3 regions of the Pseudomonas sp. Mb7 genome follow, and region 1 is predicted to be linked to each of the others. Evidence: predicted binding sites of a transcription regulator. Region 1 holds the regulator's gene; each other region holds the start of a gene.
The links. The regulator sigma-54, encoded in region 1, starts transcription at its own class of promoters, with help from an activator protein. The targets are predictions, from matches to a motif close to ANTGGCATNNANNTTGCTNT.
Positions count from the first base shown of each region.

Region 2: a site for sigma-54 is predicted at 5,189-5,208, ahead of glnA (type I glutamate--ammonia ligase). Genes of this name have one in related genera too.
Region 3: a site for sigma-54 is predicted at 2,835-2,854, ahead of ACOYXH_RS04225 (flagellar basal body rod protein FlgF). Genes of this name have one in related genera too.

Region 1 covers NZ_CP186501.1:209,626-216,031, forward strand. Annotated here, with positions in the region: gene ACOYXH_RS00865 (superoxide dismutase) at 1-367, shown strand, start outside; gene ACOYXH_RS00870 (ZIP family metal transporter) at 398-1,291, shown strand; gene ACOYXH_RS00875 (HPr family phosphocarrier protein) at 1,371-1,646, opposite strand; gene rapZ (RNase adapter RapZ) at 1,662-2,519, opposite strand; gene ptsN (PTS IIA-like nitrogen regulatory protein PtsN) at 2,522-2,986, opposite strand; gene hpf (ribosome hibernation-promoting factor, HPF/YfiA family) at 2,998-3,306, opposite strand; gene ACOYXH_RS00895 (RNA polymerase factor sigma-54) at 3,380-4,873, opposite strand; gene lptB (LPS export ABC transporter ATP-binding protein) at 5,061-5,786, opposite strand; gene lptA (lipopolysaccharide transport periplasmic protein LptA) at 5,786-6,331, opposite strand; gene lptC (LPS export ABC transporter periplasmic protein LptC) at 6,318-6,406, opposite strand, start outside.
Region 2 covers NZ_CP186501.1:6,048,446-6,054,851, forward strand. Annotated here, with positions in the region: gene ntrC (nitrogen regulation protein NR(I)) at 1-957, opposite strand, end outside; gene glnL (nitrogen regulation protein NR(II)) at 954-2,039, opposite strand; gene ACOYXH_RS27440 (DUF4124 domain-containing protein) at 2,271-2,894, opposite strand; gene ACOYXH_RS27445 (DUF4124 domain-containing protein) at 2,891-3,403, opposite strand; gene glnA (type I glutamate--ammonia ligase) at 3,688-5,094, opposite strand; gene thiI (tRNA uracil 4-sulfurtransferase ThiI) at 5,423-6,406, shown strand, end outside.
Region 3 covers NZ_CP186501.1:920,652-927,057, reverse strand. Annotated here, with positions in the region: gene ACOYXH_RS04240 (flagellar basal body P-ring protein FlgI) at 1-433, opposite strand, end outside; gene flgH (flagellar basal body L-ring protein FlgH) at 461-1,156, opposite strand; gene flgG (flagellar basal-body rod protein FlgG) at 1,209-1,994, opposite strand; gene ACOYXH_RS04225 (flagellar basal body rod protein FlgF) at 2,040-2,780, opposite strand; gene ACOYXH_RS04220 (sigma-54-dependent transcriptional regulator) at 3,005-4,570, opposite strand; gene phhA (phenylalanine 4-monooxygenase) at 4,945-5,736, shown strand; gene ACOYXH_RS04210 (4a-hydroxytetrahydrobiopterin dehydratase) at 5,853-6,209, shown strand; gene ACOYXH_RS04205 (amino acid aminotransferase) at 6,209-6,406, shown strand, end outside.

The sequences.
Region 1 (6,406 bases):
ATTGTTCTGGGAGGTCATGGTACCCAACGGTGGCGGCAAACCCGACGGTGCGCTGGCCAAGGCCATCGATGAGCAATTGGGCGGCCTCGACAGTTTCAAGGAAGCCTTCACCAAAGCCGCGCTGACCCGCTTCGGTAGCGGCTGGGCCTGGCTGAGCGTGACCCCGGAGAAAAAACTGGTGGTGGAAAGCAGCGGCAACCAGGACAGTCCGTTGATGAATGGCAATACGCCGATTCTCGGACTCGATGTCTGGGAGCACGCCTACTACCTGCGGTATCAGAACCGTCGGCCGGAATACATCAACGCTTTTTACAACGTGATCAATTGGCCTGAAGTCGCTGCGCGTTATCAGGCTGCGCTGGTTTAAGTCTTCTATAAAAACAATCCAAGGCTGACTATGGGCACTGAAACACTGGCGATCGGAAGTGGGCGTATGTTTCGTTACGCAGTAGGATCGCTGTTGCTGTTGGCGGGCATGACTTTGCTGGTCGCCCACGGACTGGAATGGCTGAATCTGGAACCGAGGCTGTTGCGGGCGTTGCAGGGCGGCGCGATCTGCGCCCTCGGCACGGCGCTCGGAGCTGTGCCAGTGCTGGTGATTCGGCGGATGCCGCAGACACTCAGTGATACGTTGCTGGGTTTTGGTGCCGGGGTGATGCTCGCGGCGACGGCGTTTTCGCTGATCGTGCCGGGCATTGCTGCCGCCGAAAACCTCGGACTGACACCGTGGGGCGCCAGCGGCCTGATCTGCTTAGGCATCATGCTGGGTGCGTTCGGGCTGTATCTGGTCGATCGCAAGGTTTCCGGCGCGTCCCCGGAAATGCTCGTCGGCACCGTCGAGCATCCGGTGATTCCGCCACGGATCTGGCTGTTCGTGTTCGCCATCATTGCCCATAACATCCCTGAGGGCATGGCCGTTGGCGTTTCTGCTGGCGGCGGCATGCCGGATGCGGACAGCCTGGCCATGGGTATCGCTTTGCAGGATGTCCCGGAAGGTCTGGTGATTGCGCTGGTGTTGGCCGGGGCGGGGATGTCGCGGGTCAGGGCGTTTCTGATCGGCGCGGCGTCAGGTCTGGTCGAACCGGTGTTTGCGCTGTTGTGTGCCTGGCTGGTCAGTCTGGCGCAGGTGTTGTTGCCGTTAGGTCTGGGATTGGCTGCGGGGGCGATGTTGCTGGTGGTGACGCACGAAGTGATTCCCGAGTCGCGACGCAATGGTCATGACAAACTGGCCAGTCTTGGTCTGTTGATCGGGTTTTGTCTGATGATGGTGATGGATACGGCGTTGGGTTGAAGATCAAAAGATCGCAGCCTGCGGCAGCTCCTACGAGGGGATTGGTGCGACATGGGCTGCGACTTTTTGATTTTGGCTGTCAGCCGCCTTCGTCGAAGTAGTTGTTGATCAACGCCACCAGCGCATCCAGCGCTTCCTGTTCCTGATGCCCTTCGGTACTCAGATAGATCTTGGTGCCCTTGCCAGCCGCCAGCATCATCATCGCCATGATGCTTTTGCCATCAACCGTGGTCTCTGGTGTACGACCCACTCTGATCGTGCAATCCGGATACTGCCCGGCCACTCCAACAAACTTGGCCGATGCGCGGGCATGCAGGCCCAGCTTGTTGATGATTTCGATTTCCAGAGCAGGCATCGCGGTGTGAATCCTTTAAGTGAGGTCGCGGTGGCGAACCTGGACGTTCTTCAGGGTTTTCTGCAGGGCCTGACCCAGACGTTCGGTCAGGTAGACGGAGCGGTGATGCCCGCCGGTGCAGCCAATGGCAATGGTGACGTAAGCGCGGTTGCTCGCGGCGAAGCGCGGCAGCCACTTGTGCAGGTAGGTGAAGATGTCCTGAAACATTTCTTCGACCTCCGGCTGTGCCGCCAGGTATTCAGCCACCGGCGCATCGAGACCCGATTGCGCGCGCAGTTCCGGCTTCCAGTATGGATTGGGCAGGCAGCGCACATCGAATACCAGATCCGCGTCTACCGGCATGCCGCGCTTGAAGCCAAAGGACTCGACCAGAAATGCGGTCCCCGGCTCCGGTTGGTTCAGCAGACGCAGCTTGATGGAGTCGCGCAACTGGTACAGGTTCAGATTGGTGGTGTTGATCTTCAGGTCGGCGAGGTCGGCAATCGGGCCGAGCAGGGCGGTTTCATCCTGGATCGCCTCGGCCAGTGAGCGGTTGGCGTTGCTCAGCGGGTGACGACGGCGGGTTTCGGAGAAACGCTTGAGCAGGGTTTCTTCGTCGGCGTCCAGATACAGGACGTCGCATTGGATGTGTTTGGCCCGGACATCTTCAAGCAGTTCGGGAAAGCGTGTCAGGTGGCTCGGCAGGTTGCGCGCATCGATGGACACGGCTACCAGCGGCTGCGCCAGTTCCGTGTGAATCAGCGCGCGTTCGGCCAGTTCCGGCAGCAAACCTGCGGGCAGGTTGTCGATGCAGTAATAGCCGTTGTCCTCAAGGACATCCAGAGCCGTACTTTTACCCGAGCCGGAACGGCCGCTGACGATGATCAAGCGCATGATTAGTGCCCGTTCTGCTCGTCCAGGACAACCTGATACAAGGCTTCATTGCTTGGAGCGCTGCGCAGTTTTTCACGCACTTCCTTGCGATCGAGCATGCTCGCGATCTGGCGCAGCAGCTCCAGGTGCGCATCGGTGGCAGCCTCCGGGACCAGCAAAACAAACAGCAGGTCAACCGGTGCGCCGTCAATGGCGTCGAAATCAATCGGAGCATCAAGGTGCATCAGCGCACTGATCGGTGCAGTGCAACCCTTGAGGCGGCAATGGGGAATGGCGATGCCGTTACCAAAACCGGTGGAACCGAGTTTTTCACGGGCAATCAACGCCTCGAAGACATCTTGCATCTCCAGATCCGCCACTTCGCGGGCGATCAGGTTGGCAATTTGTTCGAGGGCTTTCTTTTTACTGCCGCCCGGCACGTTCACGAGGGAACGGCCGGGGGTCAGGATACTTTCAAGTCGGATCATGGGGTGGGGGGTTATCGACCGGTAGCGCCCTGGAGCAGGCTCTGGGTCTTTTCCTTATGCTTTTTGAGTTGTTTATCCAGCTTGTCGGTCAAGGCGTCGATCGCCGCGTACATATCGGTATGTTCCGCGTTGGCGACCACTTCGCTGCCGGGTATATGCAAGGTGGCTTCGATTTTCTGCTTCAGCTTTTCGACGCACATCGTGACTTGCACGTTGGTGATCTTGTCGAAATGGCGCTCCAGTCGTTGGAGTTTTTCCTCGATGTAGGAACGCAGAGGTTGGGTCACTTCCAGTTGGTGTCCACTGATGTTGACTTGCATACAGCTTCTCCTTCGTTGCCAGTGCATAAAGCGGCAGGCCGGATAGCCTGCCACTGGAACGCTGTAACGTGGCTTACATCAACCGCTTGCGTTCGCTCGAAGGCGCGATCCCGAGGGATTCGCGGTACTTGGCGACGGTGCGGCGAGCCACCTGAATGCCTTGTGCCTCCAGTAAACCAGCGATCTTGCTGTCACTCAACGGCTTTTTCTGATTTTCCGCGGCAACCAGTTTTTTGATGATCGCGCGGATCGCCGTGGACGAGCATTCGCCGCCTTCGGAGGTGCTGACGTGGCTTGAGAAAAAGTATTTCAGTTCATAAATACCGCGCGGGGTATGCATGAATTTCTGTGTGGTCACCCGGGAAATGGTCGATTCGTGCATGCCGACCGCTTCAGCGATGTCGTGCAGAACCAACGGCTTCATGGCTTCGTCGCCGTACTCCAGAAAACCGCGTTGATGCTCGACGATCTGGGTAGCTACTTTCATCAGGGTTTCGTTGCGGCTCTGCAGGCTCTTGATGAACCAGCGGGCTTCCTGCAACTGATTGCGCATGAAGGTGTTGTCGGCGCTGGTGTCGGCGCGACGGACGAAACCGGCGTACTGGGCGTTGACGCGCAGGCGCGGTACCGATTCCTGATTCAGCTCGACCAGCCAGCGCTCGTTGTCCTTGCGCACGATGACGTCAGGGACAACGTATTCGGCTTCAGTGGATTCGATTTGCGAGCCAGGGCGCGGATTGAGGCTTTGCACCAGTTCGATGACCTGGCGCAGCTCGTCTTCCTTGAGCTTCATGCGGCGCATCAACTGGCTGTAGTCGCGACTGCCGAGCAGGTCGATGTAATCGCTGACCAGACGTTTCGCTTCCGCCAGCCACGGCGTCTTGGCGGGTAGCTGACGCAATTGCAGCAGCAGGCATTCGCCAAGGTTGCGCGCGCCGATACCGGCCGGTTCGAATTGCTGGATGCGGTGCAGGACGGCTTCGATTTCATCGAGTTCGATGTCGAGTTCCGGATCGAACGCCTCGAGGATTTCCTCGAGGGTTTCGTCCAGGTAGCCCTGATTGTTGATGCAATCGATCAGGGTCACGGCGATCAGGCGATCGGTGTCGGACATCGGTGCCAGGTTCAGTTGCCACAGCAGGTGGCTTTGCAGGCTCTCGCCGGCGGACGTGCGGGTGGTGAAGTCCCATTCGTCGTCATCGCTGCTGGGCAGGCTGCTGGCGCTGGTCTGGTAGACGTCTTCCCAGGCGGTGTCGACCGGAAGTTCGTTGGGGATACGCTCGCTCCAGTCACCTTCCTCCAGGTTGTCCACCGTGGGCGCGGTTTCCTGATACGAGGGTTCCTGGATCTCGGTGTTGGGCTTCTGTTCGGCGTTGTCGGCCATGGGATCGGAATTGTCGAAGTCGTCGCCTTCTTCCTGGCGTTCGAGCATCGGATTGGATTCCAGAGCCTCCTGGATTTCCTGTTGCAGATCCAGGGTCGACAATTGGAGCAGGCGGATGGCCTGTTGCAGCTGCGGTGTCATCGTCAGCTGCTGGCCCATTCTCAAGACTAGCGATGGTTTCATGGCAGGGGCTTAACACCTTATTCGCCGGCGCTATGCGCCATCCACTACAGGGCGCCGGGGCGCCAAACTTAAGCAAATTATATGCCTGAAACTGAAGTGTTTGCCTAGAGCGCTGTAACAATTAAAGCGTATTAATTCCTGCTTGAATCGATACAGCGCCCGGGCGGCGCACCGGGCACTGTTACGCTTACAAGCGGAACTCGTGGCCCAGATACACTTCCTTGACCAGATCGTTGGCCAGGATGGTTTCTGCATCGCCTTCGGCGATCAGTTGACCATCGTTGACGATGTAAGCGGTTTCGCAGATGTCCAGCGTCTCACGGACGTTGTGGTCGGTGATCAATACACCGATGCCCTTGGCCTTGAGGTGGTGGATGATCTGCTTGATATCGCCGACCGAGATCGGATCGACACCGGCGAACGGTTCGTCGAGCAGGATGAATTTCGGTGCCGTTGCCAATGCACGAGCGATTTCCACCCGGCGACGTTCACCACCGGACAGGCTCATGCCAAGGTTGTCGCGGATGTGGCTGATGTGGAATTCCTGCAGCAGGCTTTCCAGCTCCTTGCGACGGCCGGCCTTGTCGAGCTCCTGACGGGTCTCGAGGATGGCCATGATGTTGTCGGCCACCGACAGTTTGCGGAAGATCGACGCCTCTTGCGGCAGATAGCCAATACCGGCCTTGGCGCGACCGTGCATCGGCTGGTGGCTGACGTCCAGATCGTCGATCAGCACGCGACCCTGATCGGCCTGTACCAGGCCGACGATCATGTAGAAACACGTGGTCTTGCCGGCGCCGTTCGGGCCGAGCAGGCCGACGATCTGGCCGCTGTCGATCGACAGGCTGACGTCACGCACGACCTGGCGGCTTTTATAGGCCTTGGCCAGGTGCTGAGCTTTCAGAGTTGCCATTACTGGGTTTTCTCGTCGGTTTTCTTCTTCGGCTGGATCACCATGTCGATGCGCGGACGCGCCTCGGTGACCTTGCTGCCGGTAGCACGACCAGCGCTGGCCAGTTTCTTCACGGTGTCGTAGACGATTTTCTCGCCCTGAGTGACGTTGCCGTCTTTGTCGACGACCTTGGCCTTATCGATCAGCACGACGCGGTTTTGCTGGGCGTGGTATTGAATCGTCACGCCGTAGCCTTGAACCGGTTTGGTGTCGCCCTGGGTTTGCAGCTGCTCGAAATAAGCCAGGTTGCCCACGGAGGTCACTACGTCGATATCTCCATTCGGGGCGCGAGTCATGGTGACGGTGTTGCCTTTAACGATCATCGAACCTTGGGTGATGATCACATCACCTTTATAGGTGGCGATGCCGTTCTTGTCGTCCAGTTGGGCGTCGTCGGCCTGAATGCGGATAGGTTGCTGCTGATCGTTCGGCAGAGCCCAGGCGCTCACGCTTCCCAGTGCTGCGCCCAGACTGAGCAAAATAGGGAGGGTTTTAACGAGCCTCATACTGTCCTCTTACGTTCGATAGCAGGTGTATCCTGCTTTCCTTCAGGTACGCTTTCATTCCAACGCCAGTCGATA
Region 2 (6,406 bases), 650 kb from region 1:
GATGTCCTCACGACGATCGGAGAGGCGCGGGATGTGGATACGGATTACGTTGAGGCGGTGGAACAAGTCCTCGCGGAACTTGCCGGCGTGCACCAGGGTTTCCAGATTCTGGTGCGTCGCGGCGATGATGCGCACATCGACTTTGACCGGCACGTGGCCGCCCACACGATAGAACTCGCCATCGGCCAGAACCCGTAGCAAACGGGTTTGGGTGTCGGCCGGCATATCACCGATTTCATCGAGGAACAGCGTGCCGCCGTCAGCCTGTTCAAAGCGGCCGCGACGCAGGTTTGCCGCGCCGGTGAACGCACCTTTCTCATGGCCGAACAGCTCGGATTCCATCAGATCCTTGGGGATCGCCGCCATGTTCAGCGCAATGAATGGCGAGGCCGCGCGCGGACTGTGGCGGTGCAGGGCGTGGGCCACCAGTTCTTTACCGGTACCGGATTCGCCGTTGATCAACACGGTAATGTTGGAGTGGCTCAAGCGGCCGATGGCGCGAAACACTTCCTGCATCGCCGGCGCTTCGCCGATGATTTCCGGGGTGCGCGTCAGTGCCGGCACCACTTCCAGGCCTTGCTGTTCTTGTGCGTGCTGGTTTGCACGTTTGACCAGCGAGACCGCCTCATCGACGTCGAACGGCTTCGGCAGGTACTCGAACGCGCCGCCCTGATACGAGGCGACAGCGCTGTCCAGATCGGAGTGAGCGGTCATGATAATGACCGGCAACCGTGGGTGCTGCTCGCGAATCCGCGCCAACAAATCCAGACCGCTGGCACCGGGCATGCGAATGTCGGAAATGATCACGTCTGGCTGCTGACGGGCCAGGCGACTCATCACGCCATCGGCGCTGTCGAAACTCTGGGTGGTCATGCCTTCCTGCTGCAAGGCCTTTTCCAGAACCCAACGGATAGAACGGTCGTCATCGACGATCCACACGGTTTCACTACGGCTCATGTCGATGTGGCTCCTTGTTCCAGTGGCAAAAAGATCGAGAAGGTGGTGTGGCCTGGATGGCTGTCACACTCGATCAGGCCCTGGTGCTGGCTGATGATGTTCTGGGTAATGGCCAGGCCGAGTCCGGTACCGTCCGGGCGTCCGCTGACCATGGGAAAGAAAATGGTTTCCTGAAGTTCCGCCGGGATCCCCGGGCCGTTGTCGATGATTTCGATCTTGGTCACTAGACGATGGCGGACGTGGCCGATGGTGAACTGGCGCATGGTCCGGGTACGCAGGCTTATGCGGCCAAGGCGCAATTCGTTCTGGCTGCTGATCGCTTGCATCGCGTTGCGTACGATGTTCAACACCGCCTGAATCATTTGTTCGCGGTCGATCAGCACGTCGGGGATGCTTGGGTCGTAATCACGCACCAAGGTGATGCAGCCCTGGCTTTCCGCTTCGACCAGTTGGCAGACGCGCTCCAGCACTTCATGAACGTTGCACATCGCCAGCGACGGCAGTTTGTTCGAGCCGAGCATGCGGTCGACCAGATTGCGCAAGCGGTCGGCTTCTTCAATGATCACGTTGGTGTAATCGCGCAGACTTTCTTCCGGCAGTTCGCGGGCCAGCAATTGCGCGGCGCCGCGGATGCCACCGAGCGGATTCTTGATTTCGTGAGCGAGGCCGCGTACCAACATCTTGCTGGTTTCCTGCTTGGACAGCTGCGCCTCCTCCTTGGTGATCCGCAGCAAGCGGTCACGCGGATGGACCTCCAGCAGGAGCATGGTCGCGCCATTGCTGAGGATTGGCGTCACCGCGTAATCCACGGTCAACGTCTGGCCAGTGAGGGCGGTAAGCATCGCCTCGCGCTTGGTGAACGGATGCGCCTGCTCCACTGCCTGGCGCAGGGAATTGAGCGCCTCGGTGGATTCGGTGAACAGCTCGCTGATGAACTGTCCATGGCTGCGCTGCCCGCTGATGGCGAGGAGCATCTCCGCCGCCGGGTTCATGTACTCAAGGCGCAATTCGGCGTCGAGCAGGATGGTGGCGGTGGTCAGGTTGTCGAGCAGCAAACGGTGGATTGCGTCGCTAATAGTCATCAGAGCCTCTTTTGGGGGCGGAGCGTGCGCAAGTAACAAGCGTCGGTATCGGGAAAATGCAAAAACCAAACCAAGGCTCCGAAAAGAAGCGTTCAACCAATGAAACAGGCGTTTGACGCTCTTTTGCGTGGCAGTCGGCCAGCGCTCGCGGGTACTTTCGAACCAAAATGGGTTGAGATATGGGTACGGTGCAGTTTTGTGCACCAATATAGTGCGCAAAGCTGAATGGCGTTAGAAGAAACGCAGAAAGGGGTTTTTCGTCTCGGGCGGTTTGTCTTTCAAGGGGCATTCCGGACGGATGCCGTAATCGTCGGTGGTGCACGGCTTGACCTGGCGTTTCTGTGCGAGGGAGATGCGTAGCATGTGGAAGGGCTGGTTGGCAGTGCGTTCCACCGTGCGCCCTTCGGCATCGAGGATTTCCACCGAAAGATTGTGGCTGCCACGATCGATGTTGTTTAGCGGGAAGACCGGGCTCAGCCCCGGTTCGCCGGTGGCTTGCCCATCCAGCAGCAGTCGATAACGATGACCTTTTTGCAGGCCCGGTTCGCTGGTGACGCTGACGATGATTTCGCCGGCGCTGCTGCGAATCGTTGCATCGGGTTCAGGTACTAGAATGCGCAGCATGTCGTAGTGGAAGGGCGGTTGCTCTGGGGTTTTTTTTGCAGTCGTGATCGGCACGGCGACGGTGGGGTTTGCGGACATGCGATTGCTGGTCGCGATCGGTACGCGCTTGGCATTGCCACGCGGCTGGTCGGTGTAGACGCGATTGCCTTGGGCATCGATATAAGTGAACACCTCAGCCGATGCTTGCAGCGTGAGCAGCGCCAGCACCGCGATCAGCCACGCACGAATCATGGCTTGTGCACCCGCTGTACGCTGAGAGGGACTGGCGCGCTCTGCTGGATGACCGTCTGCCCGTCAATCACCTGCACCGCTAGACGATGTTCGCCGCGATCAATGTTCACCAATTGTAGGATCGGCACGTTGCTCGGCTGGCCGTAAGGCTCATCGTCCAATACCAGCCTTAACTGATGCGGCGGTTGCAGACGCGGCTTGATCAGCACTTGGACGGTGAACGTGCCGTTATTGGCGCGCAGGGCCTCTTCGGTGGGTAGACCAGCGAGTTCAAGAATGTCGTAGGCGTTGCGCGCAGGCTCACGGGTTTCGGTGCTGGATGCAGGCGGTGTGCTCGGTGTTTGCGGCTCGACCCTGTTAAGCGGCGGCAACTCCACCGGCTGCGCCTGCACACCATCGGGCGAGTGATCGCTGTAGACCGTGTTGCCGTTGGCGTCGGTGTACTTGTAGATCTGCGCGGCGGCGGGCAGGGCGATCAGCAGCAGAATGTAGAGAAAGGTGCGACCCATGAAATCGACCGGGATTGAAAGCGATGGGGTGCAGCATAGGCCAGACGCGGCGGTTGGCCCAACCCGGCAAACATCCAGAGATCATTCAGACACCACAAATCCCTTGTGGGAGCGAGCCTGCTCGCGAATGCGGTGCGTCATTGACAGTGATGGTGACGGATACGACGCTTTCGCGAGCAGGCTCGCTCCCAGGGATCTGCGTGACGCCATAAATCGCGGGCAATAAAAAAGGCCTCCCGAAGGAGGCCTCTTTCACTCACGCCACGTAACGCAGCGCTACCGGATCAGCAGCTGTAGTACAGCTCATATTCCAGTGGGTGTACGAAGGTGCGAACCTTGATTTCTTCTTCCGATTTCAGCGCGATGTAAGCGTCGATGAAGTCGTCGGAGAACACGCCGCCCTTGGTCAGGAACGCGCGGCCCTTGTCCAGCTCTTCCAGGGCTTCTTTCAGGCTGCCGCAAACTTGTGGAATCTCTTTCGCCTCTTCAGGCGGCAGGTCGTACAGGTTTTTGTCAGCTGCGTCGCCTGGGTGGATCTTGTTCTGGATACCGTCCAGACCGGCCATCAGCAGAGCTGCGAAGGCCAGGTACGGGTTGGCAGCCGGATCCGGGAAGCGTGCTTCGATACGGCGGGCTTTCGGGCTCGACACGTAAGGAATACGGATCGAAGCGGAACGGTTGCGAGCCGAGTAGGCCAGCATTACCGGAGCTTCGAAGCCTGGTACCAGACGCTTGTAGGAGTTGGTCGCCGGGTTGGTGAAGCCGTTCAGGGCCTTACCGTGTTTGATAATGCCGCCGATGAAGTACAGAGCGGTATCGGACAGGCCGGCATAGCCTTCACCGGCGAAGGTGTTCTTGCCGTCTTTCCAGATCGACATGTGTACGTGCATGCCCGAACCGTTGTCGCCGTACAGTGGCTTCGGCATGAAGGTCGCGGTGCGGCCGTATGCATCAGCAACGTTGTGCACAACGTACTTCAGGGTTTGGGTTTCGTCGGCTTTCTTCACCAGGGTGTTGAACTTGACGCCGATTTCGTTCTGGCCGGCAGTTGCCACTTCGTGGTGGTGAACTTCGACGGTCAGGCCCATTTCTTCCAGTGCGTTGCACATGGAGGTACGGATTTCGTGGTCGTGGTCGAACGGCGGAACCGGGAAGTAGCCGCCTTTGACGCCTGGACGGTGACCTTTGTTGCCACCTTCGATGTCCTGGTCGGACATCCACGAACCTTGCTCGGAGTAGATCTTGAACATCGAGCCGGAGATGTCCGACTTGAATTTCACCGAGTCAAAGATGAAGAATTCTGGCTCTGGACCAGCGAACACGGTGTCACCGATACCGGTGGCTTTCAGGTGTTCTTCGGCACGCTTGGCGATCGCACGTGGGTCGCGGTCGTAGCCTTGCATGCTCGAAGGTTCGATGATGTCGCACACCAGGATCAGGGTGGCGTCTTCGGTGAACGGGTCGAGAACGGCAGTTTCGTCAACCGGCATCAGGATCATGTCGGAGGCTTCGATGCCTTTCCAGCCAGCAATGGAGGAACCGTCGAACATCTTGCCGACTTCGAAGAAGTCTTCATCCAGCGCATCGCGAGCCGGCATGGTCACGTGGTGCTGAGTGCCTTTGGTGTCCGTGAAGCGCAGATCAATCCACTTGACGTCATGATCTTTGATGAGTTGAACCGTCTTCGACATATGTCCTCCGGGTGGCTTCGGGCTTGGTAGTGGATGCCCTTGAATTTGGGTGATGCCGGCGCGAATACTCTGCCAAGGCAACCTGCCTCACAAGGGAGCAAATTGCATGCCAGTGCCCCAGCATGGGTTTTTTGCCCCAAATTCACGCTTATAAAGGTGCAAAGCACCTGATTGCGGAAAATCTCGCCCTCTAATGTAGCGTCTTAAGTCAGAAATGACCTGTTTTGGTGCGTGCAAAACCTTCTGCACATTAACTGGTTAAACCTTGAGCAATTTCCGCTATAATCCGCGCCCCCCTTTTTCGGCTGGCCGTTCGCGCGCTGTTTTCATGAAACTAATCGTAAAAGTCTTCCCCGAGATCACCATCAAAAGCCGACCTGTCCGGACGAAGTTCATCCGCCAGTTGGCCAAGAACATCCGCACCGTGCTCCGTGACCTGGACCCGGCCGTGGTGGTGAACGGTGTGTGGGACAATCTCGAGTTGGAAACCCGCGTTACCGACCCCAAAGCCTTGAAAGAGATGGGTGAGCGCCTGACCTGCATGCCGGGCATCGCGCACTTTCTGCAGATCGACGAGTACCCGCTGGGCGACTTCGACGACATCACCGAGAAGTGCAAACAGCACTATGGCGATGCACTGGCCGGGAAGATTTTTTCGGTGCGCTGCAAGCGCGCGGGCAAGCACACCTTCAGCTCGATGGACGTCGAAAAATACGTCGGCAGCAAGCTGCGCCGTGAGTGTGGTGCTGCCGGTATTGACCTGAAAGCGCCGGAAATCGAAGTCCGCATCGAAGTTCGCGACAAACGGTTATTTGTTATCCACAGCCAGCACAACGGCATCGGCGGTTACCCGCTCGGTGCGTTGGAGCAGACGCTGGTATTGATGTCCGGCGGCTTTGACTCAACCGTTGCGGCGTACCAGATCATTCGTCGCGGCCTGATGACGCACTTCTGCTTCTTCAATCTGGGCGGTCGTGCCCATGAATTGGGCGTGATGGAAGTCGCGCATTTCATCTGGAAGAAGTACGGCAGCTCGCAACGCGTGCTATTTGTCAGTGTTCCGTTCGAAGAAGTGTTGGGCGAAATTCTCGGCAAAGTCGATAACAGTCATATGGGCGTCGTATTGAAGCGTATGATGTTGCGCGCGGCTTCCAACATCGCCGATCGCCTGCACATCGAAGCGCTGGTTACCGGCGAGGCGATCTCCCAGGTGTCGAGCCAGACCCTGCCGAATCTGTCGGTGATCGACTGCGTGACCGACAAACTGGTCCTGCGTCCGCTGATCGTGGCGCACAAACAGGACATCATCGAC
Region 3 (6,406 bases), 710 kb from region 1:
CGTCGAAGCCGCCGACCACCAGGTTGCCCTGAGCGACTGCGTAGACGTTGCCGTCGATACCCTTGAGCGGGGTCAGCAACAGCGTACCGCCACGCAAGCTCTTGGAGTTACCGATCGAGGACACGGTGATATCGACCTGCTGACCGGGTTTGGCGAACGCCGGCAAGTCGGCACTGATCGACACCGCCGCGACGTTTTTCAACTGCACGTTGCCCGATCCCGGCGGCACCTTGATGCCGAACTGCGAGAGCATGTTGTTGAAGGTCTGCAGGGTGAACGGGGTTTGCGTCGTCTGGTCGCCGGTGCCGTTAAGCCCGACCACCAGGCCGTAACCGATCAACTGGTTGGAACGCACGCCGGAAATGCTGGCGATATCTTTCAGCCGCTCGGCGTGGGCACCAAAGGCTGCGGACATCAGCGCCGCAGCCAGCATGAGGCTCTTGAAATTCAACGTAGCCACCTAGAAAGGGAACAGCGGGCTGAGGAAGAAACGGTCGAACCAGCCTGGCTGACTCGTATCGGCAAACGCGCCGGTACCCGAGTAGGTGATGCGTGCATCGGCGACCCGGGTCGACGACACAGTGTTGTCCGTGGCGATGTCATCGGCACGCACCAGGCCGGCGATGCGCACCAGTTCGTCACCGGTGTTCAGCGTCAGCCACTTCTCGCCACGCACGGCGATGATGCCGTTGGGCAGCACGTCAGCGACGGTCACGGTGATCGAACCGGTCAGGCTGTTGCTCTGCCCGGACTTGGCGTCGCCTTTGGTCGAACGGTCGGCGCTATAGCCGGCGTTCAGACTCAGGTCGTTGCCCCCAATCGGATTGTTAGTGGTCAGGCTGGAGCCGAACAATGAGGTCAGACCGACCTTGTTGTCACTGTTCTTGTCCATCTGCGAGTTGGCGTTCTTGCTCGCCTGCGTGCGCTCGTTCAGGGTGATGGTGATGATGTCACCGACCCGGAAAGCCTTGCGGTCGCTGTACAGGTTCTGCTCGAAGCCGGCCTGATAGATCGAGCCATTATTGGCGGCAGCCGGCAACGGCGTGCGCGGCAACACCGGGGCGTAGTAAGGGTCATTGGGCTTGGGCGTCGGAGCGACGCAGCCCGCGAGCGAGACGACCCCACTCAATGCCAGAACAGATACAAAGCGATTCATGACCCTACCTCACGGTGTTGCAGGCGACCTCATGGCCGCCTCATAGACTTGATTACAGATTCTGCGTTACGAACGAGAGCATCTGGTCAGCGGTGGAGATCACCTTGGAGTTCATCTCGTACGCGCGCTGAGTGGTGATCATGTTGACCATTTCTTCAACAGTGCTGACGTTGGAGGTTTCCAGGGTGTTCTGCAGGGTGGTACCGAAACCGGCCAGACCCGGAGTGCCGACTTGCGGCGCGCCGGAAGCGGCGGTTTCCAGGAACAGGTTGTTACCCACTGCTTGCAGACCGGCCGGGTTGATGAAGTCGGCGGTTTGCAGGTTGCCAATCACTTGCGCTGCCGGGTTACCGGCGATGGTCACCGACACAGTACCGTCACGGCCAACAGTGAAGGTCTGGGCGTCGTTCGGGATAACGATGGCAGGTTCCAGAGCGAAACCGCTGGCGTTGACGATCTGGCCGTTGGAATCGAGGTGGAAGGTACCGTCACGGGTGTAGGACGTGGTGCCGTCCGGCTGCAGGATCTGGAAGAAACCGCGACCGTCGATTGCCATGTCCAGCGGCTGCTCGGTGGTTTGCAGGCTGCCGGCGGTGAAGTTTTTCTGGGTGCCGACAATGCGCACACCGGTACCCAGTTGCAGACCCGACGGCAGTTCGCTGTCCTGAGTCGACTGAGCGCCCGGCTGACGCTTGATCTGGTAGAGCAAGTCCTGGAATTCGGCACGATCACGTTTGAAACCCGTGGTCGACACGTTCGCCAGGTTGTTGGAAATGGTGGTCAGGTTGGTGTCCTGGGCGGACAGACCGGTTTTGGCAACCCATAGAGCCGGAAGCATTCGATTCTCCTCGTGCGCCTGTTTTTCGGCGCGACGTTCTGATAATTAGCTGATCTGCAAGACCCGAGCCATGGCCTGGTCGTCGTCTTTGGCGGTGTTCATCATCTTGACGTGCAACTCGAACTGCTTGGCCAAGGCCAGCACCGAGGTCATCTCTTCAACGGCGTTGACGTTGCTCGACTCCAGGAAACCCGACACCAGTTTGACGTTGGCATCGGCCGGCGCAGGCTGGCCGTCCTTGGTATAGATCGAGCCGTCGAGGCCCTTGTTCATGTTCTTGATGTCCGGGTTGACCAGCTTGATCCGGTCGACCTCCGCCATGACGCGCGGGCCTTCGCCCATCGCTCGAATACTGATGGTGCCGTCTTCACCGACTTCGATCTGCTGCTCGGGCGGCACGGCGATCGGACCGCCATTGCCCATCACCGGCATACCGTTGCCGGCGCGCAATACGCCGAGGGCGTCGACGTTGAGGCTGCCGGTGCGCACGTAGCTTTCGCCGCCGTTCGGGTTCTGCACGGCGATCCAGCCATTGCCGGTGACGGCGACGTCGAGGTCACGACCGGTCTGCACCAGCGAGCCCGGGGTGAAGTCGGTGGCGGGCCGTTCGCTCATGGCAAACGCACGCGCCGGAAAGCTGTCACCGAACACCGGCATCGAACGCGCCTGCTCCAGGTCGCGCTGAAAACCGTTGGTGGAGATGTTCGCCAGGTTGTTGGCATGAGCCTTCTGCGCCAGTGCGTTCTGGCTGGCGCCGGTCATTGCCACATAAAGGTACTTGTCCACACTCTTTCCTCTGCATGCCGGACGTTTGCCGCCCACCGCTGTACTGCTGAGCCATAAGCAATTTGCAGACCAACTTTTTTCTGGCGCACAAAGGCCCGGCAAACAAAGGACTTGGGGGATGGCGAGGGGAAATTTGAAATGTATCGAAGTCGAAAAACCGGCGGTGTTATGCCGCTTGGCGGCAATCCCTCGAATGATCGTTCCCACGCTCTGCGTGGGAACGATCACGTGCTGCCCGACTCTTTGCCGACTTCGTATTCACGCAGCTTGTTGGCAATGGTGGTATGCGAAACCCCCAAACGCTTACCCAACTGCCGACTGCTCGGATGCTCGGAATACAACCGCTCCAGCACCGCTTTTTCGAATCGCCCGACAATCTCGTCCAACCCGCCTTCCAGCGAGAAATCGCCAAGCGGCTGACGCACGCCATAATCCGGCAGACGAATATGTTCGGCCTTCACCGTGCCGCCATCGCACAGCGAAACTGCCTGGAACAAAACGTTTTCCAACTGCCGCACGTTGCCCGGCCAATGGTAATGACTGAGGCGATCCATCGCCGCCGGCGCCAGTTTCGGCAGCGAGCAACCGATCTGCCGACTGGCCTGATCGAGAAAGTGCTCGACCAGCGGCGTCAGTCCGTCGAGGCATTCACGCAGCGGCGGGATGTGCAGCGAGAGCACGTTCAAGCGGTGGTACAAATCCTGACGAAACTCGCCGCGCGCGCACAGCTCCGACAAGTCGACCTGCGTCGCACAGATGACCCGCACATCCAGATAAACCTCTTCATCACTGCCGACCCGGCGGAAGCAACCGTCCTGCAAAAAGCGCAGCAACTTCACCTGAAGACGCGGGCTCATCTCACCGACACCGTCAAGAAACAGCGTGCCGCCCGCTGTCAATTCCAGCAGCCCGAGCTTGCCTTCAGCGCGTGCACCTTCGAACGCGCCCGGGCCATAACCGAACAACTCAGTCTCGGCCATCGACTCCGGCAGGCCTGCGCAGTTGAGCGCCATCAACGGCGACTGCCCACGCGGACTGGCGAGGTGACAGGCGCGCGCAAGCAATTCCTTGCCGGTACCGGTTTCGCCCTCAATTAATAGCGGAGCGTCGAGCGGCGCCATACGCCGCGCTTCACGCACCACGGCGGCCATCACTTTCGAGCTCTGGAAGATGCTGTCGAAGCCACGCAGCTCCTGCTTGCGCACGTTATAGATACGCTCGCCAACGCGGTCAGCGCGATGCAAGGTCAACACCGCACCGGCCATGGCCTCGCTGTCGTCGTGCTCCGATTGCAGCGGCGCGATGTCGGCCAGAAAGATGTCGCCCTTGACCTTGACCCGCATGCCGTTGATTCGCGATTTGTTGGCGCGCACCAACTCCGGCAAGTCGAAATCTTCGGCGTAACGCGACAGCGGAATACCCGGCACTTCATCGACCCGCACGCCGAGCAACTGCGCCGCCGCACGGTTGGCCGCCACGATCGAGCCACCCATGTCGATCGACAGCACCGGAAACTCCAGCGCACCGAGCAACGCGTTCAACTCCATGTGCCGTCGTTCGCTGGGCATCAGCCCAACCCGCTTGACGCCAAACACTCCGGCGATCGCCTCGAATTTCGGGCGCAACGCCTGGAACTGGATGTTGATCAGGTTCGGGCAATGCAGATAGATCGCGTTGCCATGCTCACCGCCGACCTCACCGCGCGCGACGTTGATCCCGTAGGCAACCAGCAGGTTGAGAATGTCGCGCAGGATGCCGATGCGGTTCTGGCAGTGGACTTTGATGCGCATATAAATCGCCCGAATAAACGATGAGAAACCTGTAGGAGTGAGCCTGCTCGCGATGGCTTTGGGTCAGTTGATATTGATGCTGACTGATGCACCGCTATCGCGAGCAGGCTCACTACTACAGGGGGACCGCACCAGACTTTTCTGTAGTGGCACGCAGATAGTTGTCAAGATTATGTGACAGCCACTAGGCTTTTCAAACCTGAAAATCACCGAAAATGCGCACCGGCGGTCAAAGCGTAACGATAACTTTACGAATTAAAGAGAAATTTCCCACGAGCAGGCCATTCAACCTGCTGCACATCAACTCGCTCTCAGGTAATTCTGAATCCATCGCTGGACATAACAAGAACGAATTCCCCTAGCAGGAGAGCAGTATGAAGCAGACGCAATACGTGGCCCGCGAGCCCGATGCGCAAGGTTTTATCGACTACCCCGCCGAAGAACATGCGGTGTGGAACACGCTGATCACTCGCCAGTTGAAAGTGATCGAAGGGCGTGCCTGCCAGGAATACCTGGACGGTATCGAAAAACTCGGTCTGCCCCACGACCGCATTCCGCAACTGGGCGAGATCAACAAGGTGCTCGGCGAGACCACCGGTTGGCAGGTCGCCCGCGTGCCAGCACTGATCCCCTTCCAGACCTTTTTTGAATTGCTGGCCAGCAAGCAATTTCCTGTGGCGACGTTCATTCGCACCCGCGAAGAACTGGACTATCTGCAAGAGCCGGACATTTTCCACGAGATCTTTGGTCACTGCCCGCTGCTGACCAACCCGTGGTTCGCCGAATTCACCCACACCTACGGCAAACTCGGTTTGCAGGCCACCAAGGAAGAACGTGTTTATCTGGCGCGCCTGTACTGGATGACCATCGAGTTCGGCCTGGTCGACACCCCGCAAGGCAAACGCATTTACGGTGGCGGCATCCTGTCCTCGCCAAAAGAAACCGTTTATTCGCTGTCGGACGAACCTGAGCATCAGGCGTTCGATCCGCTCGAAGCCATGCGCACGCCGTATCGCATCGACATCCTGCAACCGCTGTACTTTGTCCTGCCGAACCTCAAGCGTCTGTTCGACGTGGCCCATGAAGACATCATGGCCATGGTTCGCCAAGGCATGCAGCTGGGTCTGCACGCACCGAAGTTTCCGCCGAAACCGAAAGCCGCGTGAACCGCGACTTTTGCTGACAATTGAGCCTGTCCGTCGCCGCCACTTTGGTTTAGCGTGACGGCATTGACAGCTCAAACGTTTTAATAAAAAAAACACACTCGATTCAGGAATACACCATGTCCACTTTGAACCAAGCCCACTGCGAAGCCTGCCGCGCCGATGCGCCACAAGTCAGCGACGAAGAACTGCCGATCCTGATCAAGCAGATCCCTGACTGGAACATCGAAGTCCGCGACAGCATCATGCAGCTGGAGAAAGTTTTCCTGTTCAAGAATTTCAAGCACGCCCTGGCGTTCACCAACGCTGTCGGCGAGATCTCCGAGGCAGAAGGTCATCACCCGGGCCTGCTGACCGAATGGGGCAAAGTCACCGTGACCTGGTGGAGCCATTCGATCAAAGGCCTGCACCGCAACGACTTCATCATGGCTGCGCGCACTGACGAAGTGGCCAAGACCGCAGAAGGACGCAAGTAATGCACTTCGACGCCATCGGCCGGGTACCCGGCGACCCGATCCTCGGTTTGATGGAGGCGTATGCGCAGGACACCAACCCGCGCAAATTCGACCTGGGCGTTGGCGTCTACAAGGACGCTCAGGGCCTGACGCCAATCCCGGAGGCGGTGAAAATCGCCGAAGCGCGGCTGGTCGAAAGCCAAGACACCAAGACCTAC